One region of the Noviherbaspirillum album genome, then DNA from elsewhere that is predicted to be linked to it. Evidence: predicted binding sites of a transcription regulator. Region 1 holds the regulator's gene; the other holds the start of a gene.
What was found. The regulator NrdR, encoded in region 1, represses ribonucleotide reductase genes. The targets are predictions, from matches to a motif close to CACNANATNTNGTG.

Region 1 (10,014 bases):
AAAATGCGCTCATTTAAGAGCTGAACAGGGAAGAGAATGCTGCCGTGGGGCGCCTTGCTCAATTGCTTGTCCTATCTTACAATCTAGGTCCATTTCGTCCCACGTAACTGGCGAATGCCGGATTCCATTCCGGCGACAAGGTGGACATCCACCGGGGAACGTGGGATACGAGAGCTGTCAACCGCTCTCACGCCGTTCGCCTGGGCAGCCCAAATGGAATGCACGACTGAGGCTGCCTGTCCACTTCCTATGGCCCTCATTCGATTTCGGCAAACCCACTTTGCATCCCTAATCGATTGGAGTTTTCATGTTCACAAAAAACCATACCATCGCCAACGTCGACCCCGAGCTTTGGAGCGCCATCCAGCAGGAGAACACCCGCCAGCAGGATCACATCGAACTGATCGCGTCCGAAAACTACACATCCCCGGCCGTCATGGAGGCGCAAGGCTCCCAGCTCACCAACAAGTACGCGGAAGGCTATCCTGGGAAGCGCTACTACGGCGGATGCGAGTTCGTAGATGTCGCCGAAACGCTGGCCATCAACCGCCTGAAGGAACTGTTCGGCGCCGAAGCCGCCAACGTGCAGCCCAATTCCGGCTCGCAGGCCAACCAGGGCGTATTCTTCGCGATGCTCAAGCCGGGCGACACCATCATGGGCATGTCGCTGGCGGAAGGTGGTCACCTCACGCACGGCATGGCGTTGAACATGTCCGGCAAATGGTTCAACGTGATTTCCTACGGCCTCAATGACAAGGAGGAGATCGATTACGAAGCAATGGAGCGGCTGGCGCGTGAAAAGCGTCCGAAGATGATCATTGCCGGCGCATCAGCCTATGCGCTGCGCATCGACTTCGAGCGTTTCGCGAAGATCGCCAAGGAAGTCGGCGCCTATTTCATGGTCGACATGGCGCACTATGCCGGCCTGATCGCGGCAGGCGTCTATCCCAATCCCGTGCCGCATGCCGATTTCGTAACCTCCACCACGCACAAGTCCCTGCGCGGCCCGCGCGGCGGCGTGATCCTGATGAAGGCCGAACATGAAAAGGCCATCAATTCCGCGATCTTCCCGGGTATCCAGGGCGGACCGCTGATGCATGTCATCGCCGGCAAGGCCGTTGCATTCAAGGAGGCGCTGTCGCCGGAATTCAAGACGTATCAGCAGCAGGTCGTGAAGAACGCCGATGCGCTGGCCAAGGCCCTGATCGAACGCGGCCTGCGCATCGTGTCCGGACGCACCGAGTCGCATGTGATGCTTGTGGATCTTCGCGCCAAGAAGATCACCGGCAAGGAAGCCGAAGCCATTCTCGGCTCGGCCCACATGACCTGCAACAAGAACGCCATTCCGAACGATCCGGAGAAGCCGTTCGTCACGTCCGGCATCCGCCTCGGCAGCCCGGCGATGACGACACGCGGTTTCAAGGAAGCCGAAGCCACCAAAGTGGGTCACCTTATCGCCGACGTTCTGGACAACCCGCATGATGCTGCAACCATCGAGCGCGTCAAGGCGGAAGTCAAGAAACTGGCCGATGCATTCCCTGTTTACGGCTGATTGCTGCTGACTGCGTCGGATGTGCCGGATATGCCGGATGTAACGTGGCGGCATATCCGGTCCCGCCGCTGCAATGCGCATGTCCCGAAGCGGCCGGTCGGGAGCCATCCTGCCAGGTGCGTTGATAGCGCATGTTCGAAGTCGGCGGATTTTCGTTTTCGGAATGTTCTGTGCGATACTGGCATCCACCCCGGTGTTCGTCCGCCAATCCTTGATCAGTAGCCTTTAATGCTATGAAATGCCCTTTCTGCCACCACGAAGATACACAGGTTATCGACACGCGTGCGCTGGAAGAGGGTGACGCGATTCGCCGGCGGCGGCGCTGCACCCATTGCGACAAGCGCTTTACCACCTTTGAGCGTATCGAGTTGCTCATGCCGGTGATAGTCAAGAAAAACGGCAGCCGCACCGATTTTGATCCCGCAAAACTGCGGGCAAGCCTCATGCTTGCACTGCGCAAGCGCCCTGTCTCCGCGGAAGCGGTGGACGAAGCCATTCATCGCATCGAAGAAAAGTTATTGTCCAGCGGTGCCCGCGAAGTACTCAGCGGCCATATCGGCGAACTCGTGATGCGCGAACTCAAGCGCCTGGACAAAATCGCCTACATCCGCTTTGCTTCCGTGTACAAGAGCTTCGAGGATGTCGCGGAATTCCAGGACGCCATCGCCGAAGTTGGCCCCGAGCGCAAATCGACTTAGGCCCAAATCCAAAACCCGTTCCCGGATCTTTCCACTAGTGCGGTTTTCGCACAACAGCACCTTCCCAAAACATTGCATTTATTTCAATTGGCAAATATATAATGTTGCCTATCTGATAAATTCAATAAGAGGGGCCTGTGTCTTACGCCGCATCCAGAGGGTTTTCCCTGATCGAAGTGCTGGTCTCCATGCTTGTGCTTGCCATAGGCATTATCGGCACTGCGGGAATGCAACTCGCGGCAATGCGGACTGGAACGCAGTCCTCGTTCCAGTCCGCAGCAGTCCAGCTTGCTAGCGAACTCGCCGACAAGATGCGGGCGAATTCCGCGAGCATGAAAGCACCCAATGCGACCAATCCCTATCTCGGCATCGATTTTCAAGGTAGTCCGGAGCAGGGCGCCGGTCCGTCAAAATCCTGCTATACGAATGCATGCAACAGCCAGGAATTGGCGCAATTCGATATTCATGCCTGGCAAGGCAGGCTTGCTGCAGCCCTGCCAAATGCGAGAGCCGTGGTGTGCCGCGATGCTCAGCCATGGAATTCGTCTGTGCAGTCATTTACATGGGACTGCGCCGGGGGAGACGGCAATGCGTCGCTGGTCATCAAGATCGGCTGGCAGGGCAAGAATGCGGACGGCACCCTGATCGGCGATGGCGGAAAGCAGTTTCCGCCTAGCGTCGCATTCGTTGTGGAACCCTACGTGCCATGAGCGTCGGATCGATGTACGGAGGCCCGATCGGCGCTGGACAGCAGGGGTTGACTCTGGTCGAACTGATGATCTCCCTGGCGCTGAGTTTGCTGATCGTCCTTGCCGCCACGGCAACCTTCCTGTCATCGAAAAATGCTTACACGGCGAACGATGACGCCGCACGCATCGACGATACAGGTCGATTCGCGCTGGAAGTCATCGCCAGGGCCGTCAGGCAGGCGGCCTATGTGGATTGGGGAGGCAACGAAGCGCCGGCTGTCGTGCAGCCATCCATGTCTCCGAGCATGGAAGGAATGGATGCTCGCAGGCTGAATTCAAGTACGGTCGGCATGACGTCGCCCCAGACACAATCGGTCAATGGCAGCGATCTCCTGTCCATCCAGTTCTTCGGCGCAGGCGATGAAACGATGCTCAATTGCGCGGGTTTTCCGGTGCCGGGCGGACAGCGCGGCAGCAGCATTTTCTACGTGGCCAGAGACGAATCCGGTGAGCCGCAGCTTTACTGCAAGTATGCCGGCGACACCGGCTGGACTTCGGCAGCCATTGCACGCGGCATCGAGTCATTTCAGGTGCTGTACGGCCTGGATACCGATGACGACGGCATGCCCAACCGGGTGCTCAATGCGTCGGCAATCAATGCGCTGGACGATGCAATCGTCGACACCGGGGATTCCGCAGCCCGCAATGCGAAGACGCACTGGAAAAAGGTCGTCACCGTTAATGTGTCGCTGCTTGTCCGGGGGGAGGCCGATACGGATGCCCGCGGCAATGATGCTTCCGTCACGTATGACCTGTTCGGCAACGACTATTCGGACGGGCATGGAGTCGATGACCAGGGTGTTCGCTTGCGCAAGGAAGATTTCCCGGTTTCCGCAAGGAGCCGCTACCGGAAAGTCTATTCGACGACGATCCAGTTGCGGAATGCGACGGATGGGGCCAATCGATGAGCGACCTCCATGAATCCGCATCCATGCACGCCCGCTTCGCAATAAGAGCTGGAGTCAATTTGCATGCGCAAAGGGGCGTGTCGCTCATCGTGTCCCTGCTGATGCTCATCGTCATTCTGTTGCTGGGCACATCGGCCGCGCAGATTGCGTTGCAGGCTGAAAAAGGCTCAAGAAATGACCGTGATCGCCAGGTTGCGCTGCAGGCCGCGGAGGCTGCGTTGATGGATGCCGAAATGGATATCGAACATTCCCCGGATTCCGCTCGTTCGCGCAGTCATCTCTTCAGTTCGGAAGACATGCAGGGCTTTCCCGAGTCCGGGTGCAATGCGGGAATAGGCAATATCAGGCTTGGCCTGTGCGCGCCGCCCCTGCCGGACGCGGAGCCGGTCTGGGCCAGCGTGAACTTCCTCGATGAATCCGGCAACGCGAATTCGGTCCCCTACGGACAGTTCACCGGCGCGAGCTTTCAGTCCGGCGCGGGACCGCTACCCGCGAGGCGTCCGAGATACATCATCGAACCCCTGAAATTTACCTACAAGGGGCAGAGCGCCGAAATGCCGACCGTGTTCTATCGCATTACGGCTATCGGCTTCGGCATGCGTGACGAAACACAAGTGGTGCTGCAGACACACTACCGCAAGGGAGAAAAATAACATGGGCTGCAAGCGATACCTGGCGGTGGTTGCCGCAACCGGATGGCTCCTGCTCCTGGCCGGCCATGTGTCGGGCATTGCCGCGAATGCGCCGGTCGAGATTGCCGACGTGCCGCTGTTCGATGGACGCCTGAATGTGCATCCCAACCTGCTGCTCAGTCTTTCGGTGGAATTTCCGACGGTCGGGATTGCTTACCGCGGCGATGGCGGCACGTACAACCGGACCGTTGAATATACCGGCTACTTCAATCCAGCGAAATGCTACCGGTACAAGGGCAGCAACCGTAATCCGGGCAACGATCCGCAGACATTCTATGAAGGCCTTTACTTCGAGATCGACAAGAATGCCGATGCGCTGCACGAGTGCGACGGTACCGGCTTCAGCGGCAACTTCATGAACTGGGCGTCATCATCCGCGATCGACATGCTGCGCCTGTCGCTGACCGGCGGCGACCGCATCGTCGACAAGCCGGGTGAAACCGTGCTCCAGCGCGCCGTATTGTCCGATACGCCGGAAGCAAATTTCTATGCCCACGCCACTTACTTCCCGCGGCGGAAAGTCGAGCAGACAGGTAACGTCAGCGCACCCAATCGGGTCACGCCGTTCAACGTCAAGGAGCTGTATGTCGTTTCCTGTAGAAACAGGATATTGTTCAGCGACGTCAGCAGCGGCTTGAATGGCGATAGCGCCGGGCTTGAGTATTGCACGTCGCAATGGAGCGGCAAGGGCAAGATGCCGGCGAATGCAACCGACAAGAAGCTCGGCGATTACCTGGTGCGTGTCGCAGTCTGCGATGCCAGTGAAGGTCCGGTGCGCACTGACCTGTGCATGAAGTTTGGCAGCGGCTACAAGCCGGTCGGCCAGATCCAGCGCAATGCCGACAAACTCAGAATCGGTGCCATGGGATACCTGCTCGATGATGCCGCACAGCGTTACGGCGGTGTGCTGCGTTCGCCCATCAAGTATGTCGGCGCAAGGCAGCGCAAGCCGCCGTCATTTGCCGAGACCCTGAATGATCGACCGGAATGGGACGAGGCAAGCGGCGTCTTTCACGCAAATCCCGACGACCCTGCCACCCTGGACGGCGCAAGCAACAGCGGAGTCATCAATTACCTGAACAAGTTCGGAAGGACGGGACGGTACAAGCAGTACGATCCCGTCAGCGAGCTTTTTTATGAAGGCATTCGCTATTATCAAGGCAAACCGCCCACCGATTCCGCGATCAGCAATGTAACGAACGGCATGAAAGACGGATTCCCCGTTCTCGACAAGTGGGAAGACCCGGTCACCGCCTCTTGCCAGCGCAATTACATCGTCAATATCGCCGACGTCAACACGCACTGGGATCGCTACGTGCCCGGCAATGCACGCACCAAGTTCGGGCCGGCCGGCAGCCAGGCCGATGCGTATGACGCGGCTCGACCGGCGGATGCGGAGGTCGCGGGCAAGACACCTGCATTCGACGTTGCCTACTGGACGAAGCTGGTCGGCGACATGGAAACCGATGCTGCGGGAAGCTACGGCAATCCGGCGAAGAACAGCAACCTCAGCGCACTCGACACCAAAGATTCCGGCGCGTCCGGCCATGGCACCTACTACATGGCGGGCCTTGCATATTGGGCAAACACCAACGACATACGACTGGACAAGCCAGTCAGGGTGAAGACTTTCGCCATCGATGTCGACGAGGGCGGCAACGGCCTGATTGACGGCAGCACCCGTGCGTTGAAACCGCGGGACAGTCAACTCTATCTCGCCGCCAAATACGGTGGCTTCGATGCGAAGACGGCGCAGAACAATCCTTTCATCAGCCTGTCTGCGGCGGGCGTGCCGGTCAGCGGAAGCTATACCGAGTGGAGCGATGGCGAGGGCCCGTCTGCCGTCCCGCGCAACTATTTTCTTGCCGGCCAGCCGGCAGCGATGATGCAGTCCATCAGCAAAATATTCGCATCGATTGCCGACGGCAGCGGCACGATCTCCGGCGTCTCGGTTTCGACCACGAAAATCTCCAGCGACGGCGCCTTCGTGTATCAACCCGGCTTTGAATCCGGCAGCTGGAGCGGCAGCCTAAGGAAACTGAAAATTGGGCTCGGCGCGAATGAGGTCATCAATATCGCGGGCACGCCTGAATGGGATGCGGGACAGATACTGACCGGTACCGACAAGCAGGCCGCCAAGCCTGCGCACGCCGACCGCCGCATATACACCAGCCAGTACCATTCCGACGGCGGCATGTCGAGCGTTGAATTCAAATGGGACCAGCTGAATGCAGCGCAGCAAGCGCTGCTCGACCAATCGCCTGACGACGGCAAGCCTGACGGCAACGGATCGGCGCGCGTGGATTACCTGCGCGGAGATCGGGCATTGGAAGCGGGGCGGCCCAACGGGATCTTTCGCAGCCGCAAGAGGGTGCTGGGCGACATCCTGAACAGCAATCCCGTCCTTGTCGGCGCGCCGTCCTCATCCCACTACGGAAATGGCTACGAGACCTTTGCCAAGGAACGTCAGCAACGTGCCAAGGCAGTCTACATCGGCGCGAATGACGGCATGCTGCATGCATTCGCGGCAAGCGACGGGCTGGAACTGTTTGCCTTCGTGCCTGGCGCCGTGCTGGCGCACCTGAACAGCCTGACCGCGCCCGACTATAAACACAGACCTTATGTCGACGGCGGTATCGCGGTGGGTGAGGCGCGCGTGAGCGGCGCCTGGAAGACCGTGCTGGCGAGCGGAATGGGCGGAGGAGCGCAGGGCGTCTTCGCGCTGGACGTAACGGATCCTGCCAATTTTGCCGCCGGCGCCAAAGCCCTTTTTGAATTCACCGATGCGGATGATCCGGACATGGGAAACATCATGGGCGGCCCGGTGATTGCCAAGTTCAATGCGGGCACGCAGGCCGGCGTTCCGCAATTCAAGTATTTTGTCGTGGTGTCCAGCGGACTGAACAATTATCGGGACGACGGCGTCGACCGCTTCAATGCCGATGGTGCAAGCGCCTTGTTTCTGCTTTCGCTTGACAAGCCGTCCTCGGTCAAGTGGCAGTCAGGTGTCAATTATTTCAAATTCCGCGTGCCGGGCAAGGTGCCTGGCGCGCAGAACGGTCTTTCCGCGCCGGCGCTGGTGACCGGAGCGGATGGCGCCGTACGCTATGCCTACGCGGGCGACCTGCAGGGCAACGTGTGGCGCTTCAACTTCACCGGTTCCGCTCCATGGAGCGATGCACTATCCGGTTCGGCGCCAATGTTCAGCGCAACCGATCACCAGGGTGCGCCGCAGCCGATCACGGTGCAGCCGCGCGTGGTGTTCGCGCCCGGCGGCGGCTTCATCGTCCTTTTCGGCACGGGCAAATTCATCGAATCGAACGATGCGGTGAGCGCGACGTATTCGGTCCAGTCGTTCTACGGCGTTTTCGACCCAGGTTCGCAGGTGTCTGCCACATTCGGCCGCTCGAATCTCGCGCGGCGCACGCTCAACAAGACGGGTAATGGAAGCTTCGAGATCGTCGGGCCGGAGATCGATTACGGCAGCGGCGCCGATCAACCGAAGGGGTGGTATGTCGATTTCGCGGAATCCGACAAGAGCGGCGAACGCAGCGTGACCAACCCGCTTGTGATCAACGGTTTCGTTTTCTTCAACACCCTCATTCCCGGCAGCGATCCCTGCCAGCTCGGCGGCGGACGCAGCTACGTGCTCGACACGATCACTGGCATGGCCGCCGGTGGCGAGACTGGCCGGCTTTCGGCGATAGGCATGCTCAGCCCGCCCATCGCTTTCGAGACAGGCGTCGAAGTCGGGGATCGCAATGCAGTCGGTCGCCGGGCGGTCAGGAAAAGAGTCAGCGTCGTCAACTTCGGTACGGGCGGTGCCACTTCCTTCAATGGCGGATCAAAGGGCGGCGATGCAGCTGCCGGTGACCGCGTGGAAGCCATGCTGCCCGCCGGGCGGTTCAGCTGGCGGGAAATCATCAACTGGGAGGAAATCCGCAATGCCCTGCTCAAGAAATGAGGCGCGGCCGGTAGGCGAAGGCGGCTTTACCCTGATCGAGGTGCTCGTCGCGGTCGTCATCGTCGGTATCCTGGCCTCGATTGCCTATCCTTCCTATGTCGAATCGGTCCGGCGCGCCAAACGCGGTGAAGGAAAGGCCGCGATGATGCAGATCCTTCAAGCCCAGGAACGGTATTACTCCCAGCAGAATACCTATGTCGCCTATTCGGTATCGGCGCCCAAGGGCTTCAAGAATTATTCCAGCGACAATCCCGACAGCAGTGCCTATGAACTGTCGGCAAATGCATGCGCCGGCGAAACCATCCGCGATTGCGTGACGGTGACAGCCAAGCCGAGGTTCTATGATCCGGTGTGCGGCTCGCTTTCTCAATCGAGCAACGGCTTGCGCTCGCCGGCCGATCCTGTCTGCTGGAGATAGGATGAGGACTGTCAATAACAGGATGGGCTACCGGCAACGGGCGGGTTTTTCACTCATTGAACTGATGATCGTCGTGTTGATTGCCGCCGTGCTCGCCGGCATGGCGGCCCCGTCATTCGGCCGGCTCATTGAAAGCCAGCGATTGACGGGCACGGTCAACGACTTCCTTGCATCCATCCAGCTTGCGCGTTCGGAAGCGATCAAGCGGGGACGCCGGGTCGATCTCGTGCCCGCGGGAACGGCCTGGACCGACGGCTGGGTCGTCCTGATCGACGAAAATGACAACCAGTCGATCGACTCGGGCGAAACCATTGTCCACCGGCACGAACCTGCGGCGGCAGGGATGTCGATCACATCCAAGCTGAGCGACAATGCGAAGCTTTATATCGCCTATAACGGCACGGGACGGACCCGGACCAATGCCGCGGGCGGGCAGCAGTTTCAATCCGGTTCCATTTCATTCGAACTTGGCGAGCAGCGGCGGAAAATCGTATTGAACGCACTTGGACGGCCCCGTACCTGCAAGTTGACAGCAGGCGAGGCCAGCTGCTGAGCAAGCCGATCCGGCAGCATGACGTCGGATGACTCAAGATAAAATGGCGTCAGGGACGAAAGGCGCGGGATTGGGTTAAGGCAGCTGCTCCGCCTGTTCTATCGCCTGGAGAATGCGCGACCTCAGCAATCAATGCCTTTGGAAAAGTTCACGTGGAAATCATCAACGACTCGCAAGGAATGGCGCTGGCGCTCGAATGGGCGGCAAAGTCAATGTTCATCACGACGCCCAATCCGCGTGTCGGCTGTGTGATAGTGAAGAACGGGCAGGTTGTCGGTGCCGGCGCTACCCAGCCTCCGGGCCAGGCCCATGCGGAAGTGCAGGCGCTGCAGGACGCCGCGCGCCGCGGTGCGGACGTGCGTGGCGCGACGGTCTACGTGACACTGGAACCCTGCAGCCATTACGGCCGCACCCCGCCTTGCGCCGATGCGCTCATCCGCGCCGGGGTGGGCCGCGTCGTCGCGGCACTGGGGGACCCGA
Region 2 (10,014 bases), on a different contig from region 1:
CTGCACGTCTGCGCCTTCGTCGTCACCCGTCACATCGTCGACCCAGGGCGTTACCGTCGTCCAGACCGGCCAGGTGACGGAGGTAAAGGACGTTACCCGGCATGACGGCCGCAGCACCGGACTCGGTTCCTTCATCGGCAGCATTCTCGGCGGCATCGCGGGCAGCAACATCGGCAGCGGCACCGGCAGTGCCGTGGCCGGCATCGGCGGCGCGATTGCAGGCGGCATGGCGGGCCAGCACGCGGAACAGTCGAATTCGAGCAGGAACAGCACCGAACTCACGGTGCGCTTGGACAATGGAGAGGCGCGGACTTTTGCCGTTGCCCCGGAAGACAATTTCCGCGTCGGCGAGACGGTACGCGTGTCCACCAACAACGGCGTGGTGCGCGTGACGCGCTGATGGCCGCATCGATGCGGCTACGGCTCTGGATGAGCCATCCGGCGACGCTGCCTGCACTTGCGATCCGGTAGCATCGCCGCGCAGGCCCGTCATCAAGCCCCTACCTTATACCAATCCCAAGCCATTCCATGACATGAGATCGCGTCTTTTTCCGTCTGGCCGCGTTGCACTCGTCATCCATAGCCCGCTATGGATTCCTGATCCGCACTTCGGCCTCGCCAGGCGAAAAAATTCATCGATCTCATTTGTCATGTTATGACTTGGGATTGGTATTACTCTCGCCTCACAGCAGGGAAGTGATCACCGCCCTCGTCACCATCATCGCAATCTGCAGAAGGATCAGGGCGACCAGCGGGCTCAGGTCGATATTACCCACCAGAGGCACGATACGGCGCAGCGGTCGCAACAGAGGATCGTTCAATGCTCGGATGAACGGCGCGAGCGGCGCATGCGGATTCACCCAGCTGAAAATGGCTTCGATGATCAGCAGGCCGATGAAGCCGTAGAAGATCCACTCGAAGAAACGCAGCAGGGACAATACGACAAGGAATTCCGGTGCGAAGCGGGACGCGATCGCAAGATTGATGGCGATCGAGAGAACGATGATCAGGATTGCGCCGATCAAGCTTGCCCAGTCGTAGCCGCCCACGCCCGGCAGCAGACGCCGCAGTGGCCGGACGAGCCAGTCGGTCAGTTGAAAGATGAACTGCCCGAGGGTTGTCGGGGGTCTTACCCTTACTACCTGCATCCAGAACCGCAGTAACAGGACACCACCCAAAACGCTTGCAATGGTATCGACGATCAAGGTAAGTATGCTAGTCAGCACTATCTGGTCTCCACATGAAAAAGCCCGTTGTGCGGCTAAGGGCCACGCAACGGGCATTTTGCCTGAACTTAATCAGGCGCGTGAGCAAGCTAAGCGTTAAGGACGTGTGCCGGTCGGAAACGGCCAAGCCGCTGCCGGGTTCAACACAGTCTTTACTGCAGGTGCTGCTGCCGGTTTGGCGGCAGGTTTTGCTGCAGGCTTCTTGGCGGCAGCGGCCTTCTTCGGAGCGGCTGCTTTCTTAGAAGCGGCTGCCTTTTTTGCAGCAGGCTTGGCGGCAGGCTTCTTGGCTGCAGCGGCCTTCTTGGGAGCTGCGGCTTTCTTAGCTACCGGCTTCTTGGCTGCAGCGGCCTTCTTGGGAGCTGCTGCTTTCTTGGCTACCGGCTTCTTGGCTGCTGCTTTCTTCGGAGCTGCCGCTTTCTTGGCTACCGGCTTCTTGGCTGCTGCTGCTTTCTTCGGAGCTGCCGCTTTCTTGGCTACCGGCTTCTTGGCTGCTGCTGCTTTCTTCGGAGCTGCTGCCTTCTTCGCTACCGGCTTCTTGGCTGCTGCTGCTTTCTTCGGAGCTGCTGCCTTCTTCGCTGCAGGTTTCTTAGCTGCTGCCGGCTTCTTCGCCGGGGCTGCCTTCTTAGCAGCCGTTTTCTTTGCTGTTGCCATTTGTTTCTCCTTCACGTGATGGAAAATTCAAACTTCGAGGTTGGAAACCCGCCTGTCCCATCGCGATGAGCCATGCGGATTATTCATCGGCACAAGCAAGCGTCTGCTTGCGCTAATGAATTCGGCACCAGCTGAACTGCTGCATCACCTCAAACATGCAGCACTTCAGCCTCTTTCAGCTACGCCTCTCTTTTGAAAATCACTGCTGCGCGTCAGCAATGACGGAGGACTTCTTACCGCGCGCAAATGGCGCTGCGGTTGCCGTAGCCAAAAAAAACGCCGGCAACAAAGCCGGCGCGGGAATACGCTTTCTGAAAAACCACCAGGTTTTTCAGAGAAAAAGCCGCCTTGCCCGACAGCGTCGGGGTCAGCGGCGTTAACAGTGATGATCCTGTCGTTCGTCTACTGTCCATCAAATTTGGTGATAGTCCTTGGTGATCGGTCAGCTTCGTCGTGTTCCGTATCCGATACTTTGTCGGCCGACCGTTTTATCTCCATCAGCTCGCTCATTACGAGTCGAGAGTTTTTATTCCCAGTTCAGTGCACCACCGGTCTGGTATTCGATCACGCGAGTCTCGAAGAAGTTGCGCTCCTTCTTCAGGTCGATCATCTCGCTCATCCACGGGAAGGGATTCTCTTCCTGCGGGAACATCGGATCAAGACCGATCTGTTGTGCTCGACGATTCGCGATGAACCTCAGATACCCTTTGAACATCGGCGCATTCAAACCAAGCACTCCACGCGGCATTGTATCCTCTGCGTAGCGATATTCCAACTCCACGGCGCGCAAAAACAACGATTTAATCTCTTCGCGGAATTCGACAGTCCACAGATGCGGATTCTCGAGCTTGATTGTATTGATGAGATCGATCCCGAAGTTGCAGTGCATCGACTCATCGCGCAGGATGTATTGATACTGCTCAGCTGCACCCATCATCTTGTTCTGACGGCCGAGCGCGAGGATCTGCGTGAAGCCGACATAGAAGAACAGGCCCTCCATCAGGCAGGCGAACACGATCAGCGAACGAAGCAGTGTCTGGTCGGCTTCGACGGTTCCGGTCTTGAATTCCGGATTGGTCAGCACGTCGATGAACGGGATCAGGAATTCATCCTTGTCGCGGATCGACGCGACTTCATGGTACGCATTGAAGATCTCGCCCTCATCAAGGCCGAGCGACTCAACGATGTACTGGTAGGCATGCGTGTGGATTGCTTCCTCAAATGCCTGGCGCAGCAGGTACTGGCGGCACTCGGGCGCGGTGATGTGGCGGTAGGTGCCCAGCACGATATTGTTGGCGGCCAGCGAATCGGCAGTGACGAAGAAGCCGAGGTTGCGCTTGACGAGGCGGCGCTCGTCTTCGGTCAGGCCGTTCGGATTCTTCCACAGCTCGATATCGCGCTGCATGTTGATTTCCTGCGGCATCCAGTGATTGGCGCAGCCGGCCAAGTACTTGTCCCAGGCCCACTTGTACTTGAAGGGCACGAGCTGGTTGACGTCGGTCTGGCCGTTGATGATGCGCTTGTCGGCGGCATTGACGCGGCGCGAGGCATCCTCGGCCGGCGCTTTGGCGACCAGGGCCGGATTGAGTGCGGTGCTGGCGAACTGGGCATTGAGCGCGGACGGAGTGGCCGGCGCCGGAATTGGTTGCGGTGCCTGAGCAGGTTTGGCGGCAGGAGTTACTTCGTCATCCCAACTGAGCATGGTTGTTCTTCCTTACGATTATTGTAGTGGTACTAGCGTGATGTTCAAGCCGGCGCCGCAAACTTTGCGCGCCGGCTTCATGCCGAATATTACTGGCAGGCTTCGCATTCATCGAAGCCGGGGTCGCCCGGACGCATCATGCATGCCGGTCCGGCGAGCTCGACATCCGCGGCGGCCGCAGAGGCTACCGGCCCCGCAGATGCCGCCGGAGCTGCCGCGACGGGTGCCGAGGCGCCCATGCCGCTGCCGACGCCGGAAGTTACCGACACCGCATTCAGTGCGCCCGTCTTGCTGGTCGACTTCTCCGCATGAGTGGCGCCGATCGTGCGCAGGTAGTAAGTCGTCTTCAGGCCGCGCAGCCATGCAAGCTTGTAGGTCTCGTCGAGCTTCTTGCCCGATGCACCGGCCATGTAGATGTTCAACGATTGCGCCTGGTCAATCCATTTCTGGCGACGAGATGCTGCTTCCACCAGCCACTTCGGCTCGACTTCGAATGCGGTCGCGTAGATTTCGCGCAGGTCTTCCGGGATGCGGTCGATCTTGGCGAGGCTGCCGTCGAAGTACTTGAGATCGGCAATCATCACTTCATCCCACAGGCCGCGCGCCTTCAGGTCGCGTACCAGGTGCTCGTTGATCTCGGTAAATTCGCCGGACAGGTTCGACTTCACATACAGGTTCTGGTAAGTCGGCTCGATGCAGGCGGACACGTCGATGATGTTGGAAATGGTCGCCGTCGGCGCGATCGCCACGCAGTTCGAGTTACGCATGCCGAACTGCTTGATGCGGGAGCGCAGCGCCGACCAGTCCATCGTCTCAGTAGTATCGACCTCCAGATAGCCGCCGCGTTCCTCTGCCAGCAGCTTGAGGGAGTCCTGCGGCAGGATGCCACGGTCCCACAGCGAGCCGCGGTAGGAGCTGTAGCGGCCGCGCTCTTCCGCCAGTTCGGTCGATGCCCAGTAAGCGTAATAGCAGACGGCTTCCATCGAGCGGTCGGCGAATTCCACCGCGTCCATCGATGCATACGGAACACGCATCATGTGCAGGCAGTCCTGGAATCCCATGATGCCCATACCGACCGGACGATGGCGCAGATTGGAATCGCGCGCCTTCTTCACCGCGTAATAGTTGATGTCGATCACGTTGTCGAGCATGCGCATCGCGGTGCGGATGGTCCGCTCGAGCTTGGCGTGATCGAGCTTGCCGTCCTTCATGTGGGCCGGCAGGTTGACCGAGCCGAGGTTGCAGACCGCAATTTCGGACTCGTTGGTGTTGAGCGTGATCTCGGTGCACAGGTTCGAGCTGTGGACGACGCCGACATGCTGCTGCGGGGAACGGATATTGCAAGGATCCTTGAACGTGATCCAGGGATGGCCGGTCTCGAACAGCATCGACAGCATCTTGCGCCACAGGTCGAGCGCCTGCACCTTCTTGAACAGCTTCAGGTCGCCGCGCGCCGCCTTGGCTTCGTAGCCGGTGTAGGCTTCCTCGAAGGCCTTGCCGTATTTTTCATGCAGGTCGGGAACGTCGGACGGCGAGAACAGCGTCCATTCGCCCTTTTCCATCACGCGCTTCATGAACAGGTCGGGAATCCAGTTCGCGGTGTTCATGTCGTGCGTGCGGCGGCGGTCGTCGCCGGTGTTCTTGCGCAGGTCGAGGAATTCCTCGATGTCCATGTGCCAGGTTTCCAGGTAGGCACAGACCGCGCCCTTGCGCTTGCCGCCCTGGTTGACCGCGACGGCGGTGTCGTTGACCACCTTCAGGAACGGGACCACGCCCTGCGACTTGCCGTTGGTGCCCTTGATGTGGGCGCCGAGCGCGCGCACCGGGGTCCAGTCATTGCCCAGGCCGCCGGCGAACTTTGCCAGCAATGCGTTTTCCTTGATCGCCTCGTAGATGCCGTCGAGGTCGTCGGCCACGGTGGTCAGGTAGCAGGACGAGAGCTGCGAACGTTGTGTGCCGGAATTGAACAGCGTCGGCGTCGAGCTCATGAAGTCGAACGAGGACAGCAGGTTGTAGAACTCGATGGCGCGCGCTTCGCGGTTGATCTCGTTGAGCGCCAGGCCCATCGCCACGCGCATGTAGAACGCCTGCGGCATTTCGATGCGGGTGCCTTCGATGTGCAGGAAGTAGCGGTCGTACAGCGTCTGCAGGCCAAGGTAGCCGAACTGCAGGTCGCGGTCGGGCTGCAGCGCCTCGGCCAGCTTGGCGAGGTCGAACTGGGCCAGCTTGGTGTCGAGCAGTTCTGCCTCGATGCCCTTCTTGATGTATCTGGGGAAGTAATCGATGTAGTGCGCGGCGGCATCAGCCTGCGCGACTTCCTGGCCGAAGACTTCCTTGCGGATGGTGTGCATCAGCAGGCGAGCGGTTACCTTGCTGTAGGCAGGGTCTTTTTCCATCAGCGCGCGGGCAGCCAGGATGGCGGACTTGTGCAGCTCTTCCACGGGCACGCCGTCGTACAGGTTCTTGACGGTCTCGGCCAGGATGGCTTCGGCATCGACATGCTTTTCCAGGCCGACGCAGGCGGCCGTGATCAGCGCGCGCACCTGGTTGAGATCGAGCGGACGGCGCTGGCCGTCTTCCATCACATGCAGCTGCGGCTCGTCAGCGGCCGGCCTGGCGGCGTGCTGCTGCGCGCGCTCTTCCATGCGCTTGGCGCGATACAGCACGTAGGCGCGGGCGACATCATGCTCGCCCGAACGCATCAACGCCAGTTCCACCTGGTCCTGGATATCCTCGATATGGAAGGTCCCGCCCGCCGGCTGGCGGCGCACCAGCGCCGAGACCACGCCGGCGGTCAGCTGCTCGACCAGCTCGCGCACGCGCGCCGAAGCGGCGCCCTGCCCGCCGTTCACGGCGAGGAAAGCCTTCGTCATCGCGATGGATATCTTCGACGGCTCGAAGCCGACGACCGCGCCGTTGCGGCGGATGATCTTGTAATCGCCGAGATTGACGTTCATGTTGGCGGTGGAAGCTGAGGTGGGGGCATGAGGAGGGACCAGGCCGAATTCGGTGCCAGACTTGTGTGAAACTTCTTGCGTTGAGTGCATCTCGCCTCCAGACGTATCGCGACAGCTATGCAGCTGCGATGGTTATCAATTAGAACGCCCCTTGCAGGCAACGTTCGCGTGCTCAATGCAAACCGGTCCCAGCGGCGCGAGCGACGCCCTGCCCGGGGTCTGGCATCGTGCCGTTCGGATTGCATTCATATGGGAGAGCTGTTCAATGCCCACCCGCTACTGCATGTTTACACTGAGGAACTACTTGAACAGCCCGTTTTGGGAGTTATCGGGGGTGACTACTAGATATAGTGGTGCATGCCTCGATTGATACTAATTCTAGTGCCGGGTGTTTAGGTATGCAACCCTTTTTATTTGATACGCAATAAAAATAGGCCGCTTCGACCCTTGACTTTTATACGATTCACTCAGGAAATTTAAGCGCATTCAGGGCTGGATTTTCGACTGCTTGATGAATCAAGGACTTGCGATAACGATCCCAGTCGAAGAAGGGACCGGGGTCGGTCTTGCGGCCTGGCGCGATGTGTTCATGTCCCATCACCGCCGACAGCCGATAGCGCTGGGTGAGCGACATGGTCAAGGCGGCCAGCGCTTCATATTGTGCGGGCTCGAACGGCTGGAAGTCGCTGCCCTCGAGCTCGATCCCGATCGAGAAGTCGTTGCAGCGCTCGCGGCCGCAGAATGTAGACAGGCCGGCATGCCATGCCCTGTCGTTCGCCGACACGAATTGAATCACATGGCCGTCTCGGCGCACCAGGAAATGCGCCGAGACCTTCAGTGTCCGAAGCTGATCGAAGTAGGGATGCGCATCGCAGTCGAGGCGGTTGCCGAACAGGTCGGCGATATAGGGACCGCCGAACTGGTCGGGCGGCAGGCTGATGTTGTGGATGACGAGCAGGTCGGTCACCGTGTCGGGATGGCGCGCGTCGAAGTTCGGCGACGGCTGGCGTTCGACATCGTCCGCCCAGCCATCCTCATTGATGAAGTAGCGATTCATTGTTCTGACTGTGGAATGGACAGCCGCTGCATGCGGTACTTCAGCTGCCGTTGGCTCAGGCCGAGCTTTTCCGCTGCTTGCGCCTGGTCGAAGCGAACGCTTTCCAGCGTGCGCCTGATGACCTGCCGCTCGACCTTGTCCAGCTGCTCGACCAGCGAAGCGGACCCTGAAGCGTCCCCTACCGCGCCAGCAGCCTCCGCCTGGAGAAGGGATGGCGAAGGCGAAGATGACGGTGAGGACTGAGTCGACGCCGGTGCGGGGGCCGCGGCCGGCGGCCGGGGCGGAATCTGCACGCGGTCGGGCGGCATCGACGCGCCGCGCTTCAGCGCGAGGTCCGCCACTTCGATCACGCCGTCATTGGCGAAGGCCATAGCGCGCTCAAGCACGTTCTCGAGTTCGCGCACATTTCCGGGAAAGGAGTAGCCGCGAAGTGCTTCCAGCGCGGTCGGCGACAAGACGGTCGGCGTGCCGGCGCCGGATAGTCGGGCGAGAATAGCATCGGACAGCAGTGCAATGTCGTCCAGGCGTTCGCGCAGCGGCGGCAGTCGCAGCTCGATCACATTGAGCCGGTAATAGAGATCCTGGCGGAACTTTCCCTGTTCGACGCATTCGGCCAAATTCTGGTGCGTTGCACTGACCAGACGCACGTCGACCGCTTCCTCGCTGGTCGCGCCGACCTTGCGCACGCGCCGTTCCTGGATGGCGCGCAACAGCTTGACCTGCATCGGCAGCGGAAGGTCGGCCACCTCATCGAGCATCAGCGTGCCGCCGTTGGCAGCCTGGAAAAAGCCTTCGCGGTCGTCGTTCGCGCCGGTGAATGCCCCCTTGCGGTAGCCGAAGAACTCGGCCTCCATCAGCGCTTCCGGAATCGCTCCGCAATTGACGGCGATGAAAGGCTTGTCCGCCCGGGCGCTGTGCGCATGGATGTCGCGCGCAGCCAGTTCCTTGCCGCTTCCCGATTCGCCGGTGATGGCGACCGGAGCCATGCTGCGCGCGAGCCGGATGATTTGCGCTCGCAGATCCTGCATCACGGCGGATTGCCCGACCAGCGGCGATGCACTCGCCGGCGCCGGCGCCGCGGTTGCACCCGCCGGAGAATCGGCCTTGCGGATGCGCAATGCCGACTGCACCATCAGGCGCAGCTGGTCAAGCGCCACCGGCTTGCTGAGATAGTCGAAGGCGCCCGCCTTCAGCGCCGACACCGCATTGTCGGTGCTGCCGTAAGCGGTGATGACCGCGATCGGCGTGTTCCTGTACTGGGCGCTGACCTCGCGCACCAGCTCGATGCCCAGGCCGTCGGGCAAGCGCATGTCGGTCAGGACCAGGCCGTATTCATGCTGCGCCAGCCGGCTGCGGGCAGCCGCGAGGCAATCGGCGCTGTCGACGTCGAGCCCCATCTTGACCAGCGTGATCTCGAGCAATTCGCGCAGGTCGGCTTCGTCATCGACTACCAGGATACGAGGTGCGGTCATGTCTATATATATAGTAGGGTTGCGCCGGGAGCGCTGCGGGCTTCAAGAGTGAATGGAATATTGAAGCGGACTAGACGGCGAAGGTGATCACGAAGCGCCCGCTCGGTTCACCCGATCCGCCGTCGGGCAACTCCGCCCGGTATTCGTAATCCAGCATGGCGCCATTATTCAAGCACAACTCGCGCGCGACATAGAGACCGAGGCCGGTGCCCTTGCTGGACGTAGTGTAGAACGGCTCGAACAGATGCGCCCGCACCTCCGGCGTAATAGCTGGACCGTCGTCCTGTATGTGAAGTTCCAGTCGATTGGCTGCCGGTAACACTGCATGAATGCAAATGCTGGCCGGCCGGCCGCTGGCATAGCGAAGCGCGTTCGACAGCAGGTTGACGACGACCTCGCGCAGATGAAGCGCATCGAATCGGACCTGGAGTTGCGCCATGTCCGCCAGGCGGATCAGGTCCGGCGTCATTGCGTGAGTCGAATGGGTAGTTCTGATATCCCCCACCAGCTCCGACAGGAAGGGTGCAAGCCGCACCGGATCGGCCTGCGCATGGGCCTTGCGCGACAGTTTCAGGATATCTTCGATCATGCGGTTGAGTCGCACCACATTGTCGCTGACGATATTGAGCAGGCGCTTCTGGGTCGGTTCGAGGACGTCTTCGCCCAGCAACGACGCCGCATGGGAAATCGCCGACAGCGGATTGCGCACTTCGTGTGCGATGCTGGCAGTCAGGCGCCCCATGGAAGCCAGCTTGAGCTGCTGTGCCTGGTTCTCGATCTCGCTGACATCCTGCAGAAAGATCACGGTCCGGTCATTGGTCAGGCCGGCCCCCTCCACCATCGCGAAGCGCAGCTTGAGATGCGCGGCCAGATCGCGCCGGGCGTCGCGCGCGCCGCCTCTCGTATTGCCGCCCACTGGCTTGACCTTGACGTAGACCGAGGATGAGCC

Region 2: RY831_RS08745 (ribonucleoside-diphosphate reductase subunit alpha) is a predicted target of NrdR. The motif match lies at 6,876-6,889, and genes of this name have one in related genera.

Annotation. Positions count from the first base shown of each region.
Region 1 covers NZ_JAWIIV010000016.1:25,156-35,169, forward strand. Annotated here, with positions in the region: ZMP/ZTP riboswitch at 94-213, shown strand; gene glyA (serine hydroxymethyltransferase) at 308-1,552, shown strand; gene nrdR (transcriptional regulator NrdR) at 1,786-2,250, shown strand; gene pilV (type IV pilus modification protein PilV) at 2,388-2,960, shown strand; gene RY831_RS18350 (PilW family protein) at 2,957-3,907, shown strand; gene RY831_RS18355 (pilus assembly PilX family protein) at 3,967-4,560, shown strand; gene RY831_RS18360 (pilus assembly protein) at 4,562-8,563, shown strand; gene RY831_RS18365 (type IV pilin protein) at 8,544-8,981, shown strand; gene RY831_RS18370 (GspH/FimT family pseudopilin) at 8,983-9,534, shown strand; gene ribD (bifunctional diaminohydroxyphosphoribosylaminopyrimidine deaminase/5-amino-6-(5-phosphoribosylamino)uracil reductase RibD) at 9,687-10,014, shown strand, end outside.
Region 2 covers NZ_JAWIIV010000005.1:219,989-230,002, reverse strand. Annotated here, with positions in the region: gene RY831_RS08770 (outer membrane lipoprotein) at 1-400, shown strand, start outside; gene RY831_RS08765 (YggT family protein) at 684-1,226, opposite strand; gene RY831_RS08760 (histone H1-like repetitive region-containing protein) at 1,323-1,877, opposite strand; gene RY831_RS08755 (hypothetical protein) at 2,111-2,293, opposite strand; gene RY831_RS08750 (ribonucleotide-diphosphate reductase subunit beta) at 2,404-3,579, opposite strand; gene RY831_RS08745 (ribonucleoside-diphosphate reductase subunit alpha) at 3,669-6,626, opposite strand; gene ampD (1,6-anhydro-N-acetylmuramyl-L-alanine amidase AmpD) at 7,000-7,593, opposite strand; gene RY831_RS08735 (sigma-54-dependent transcriptional regulator) at 7,590-9,065, opposite strand; gene RY831_RS08730 (sensor histidine kinase) at 9,136-10,014, opposite strand, start outside.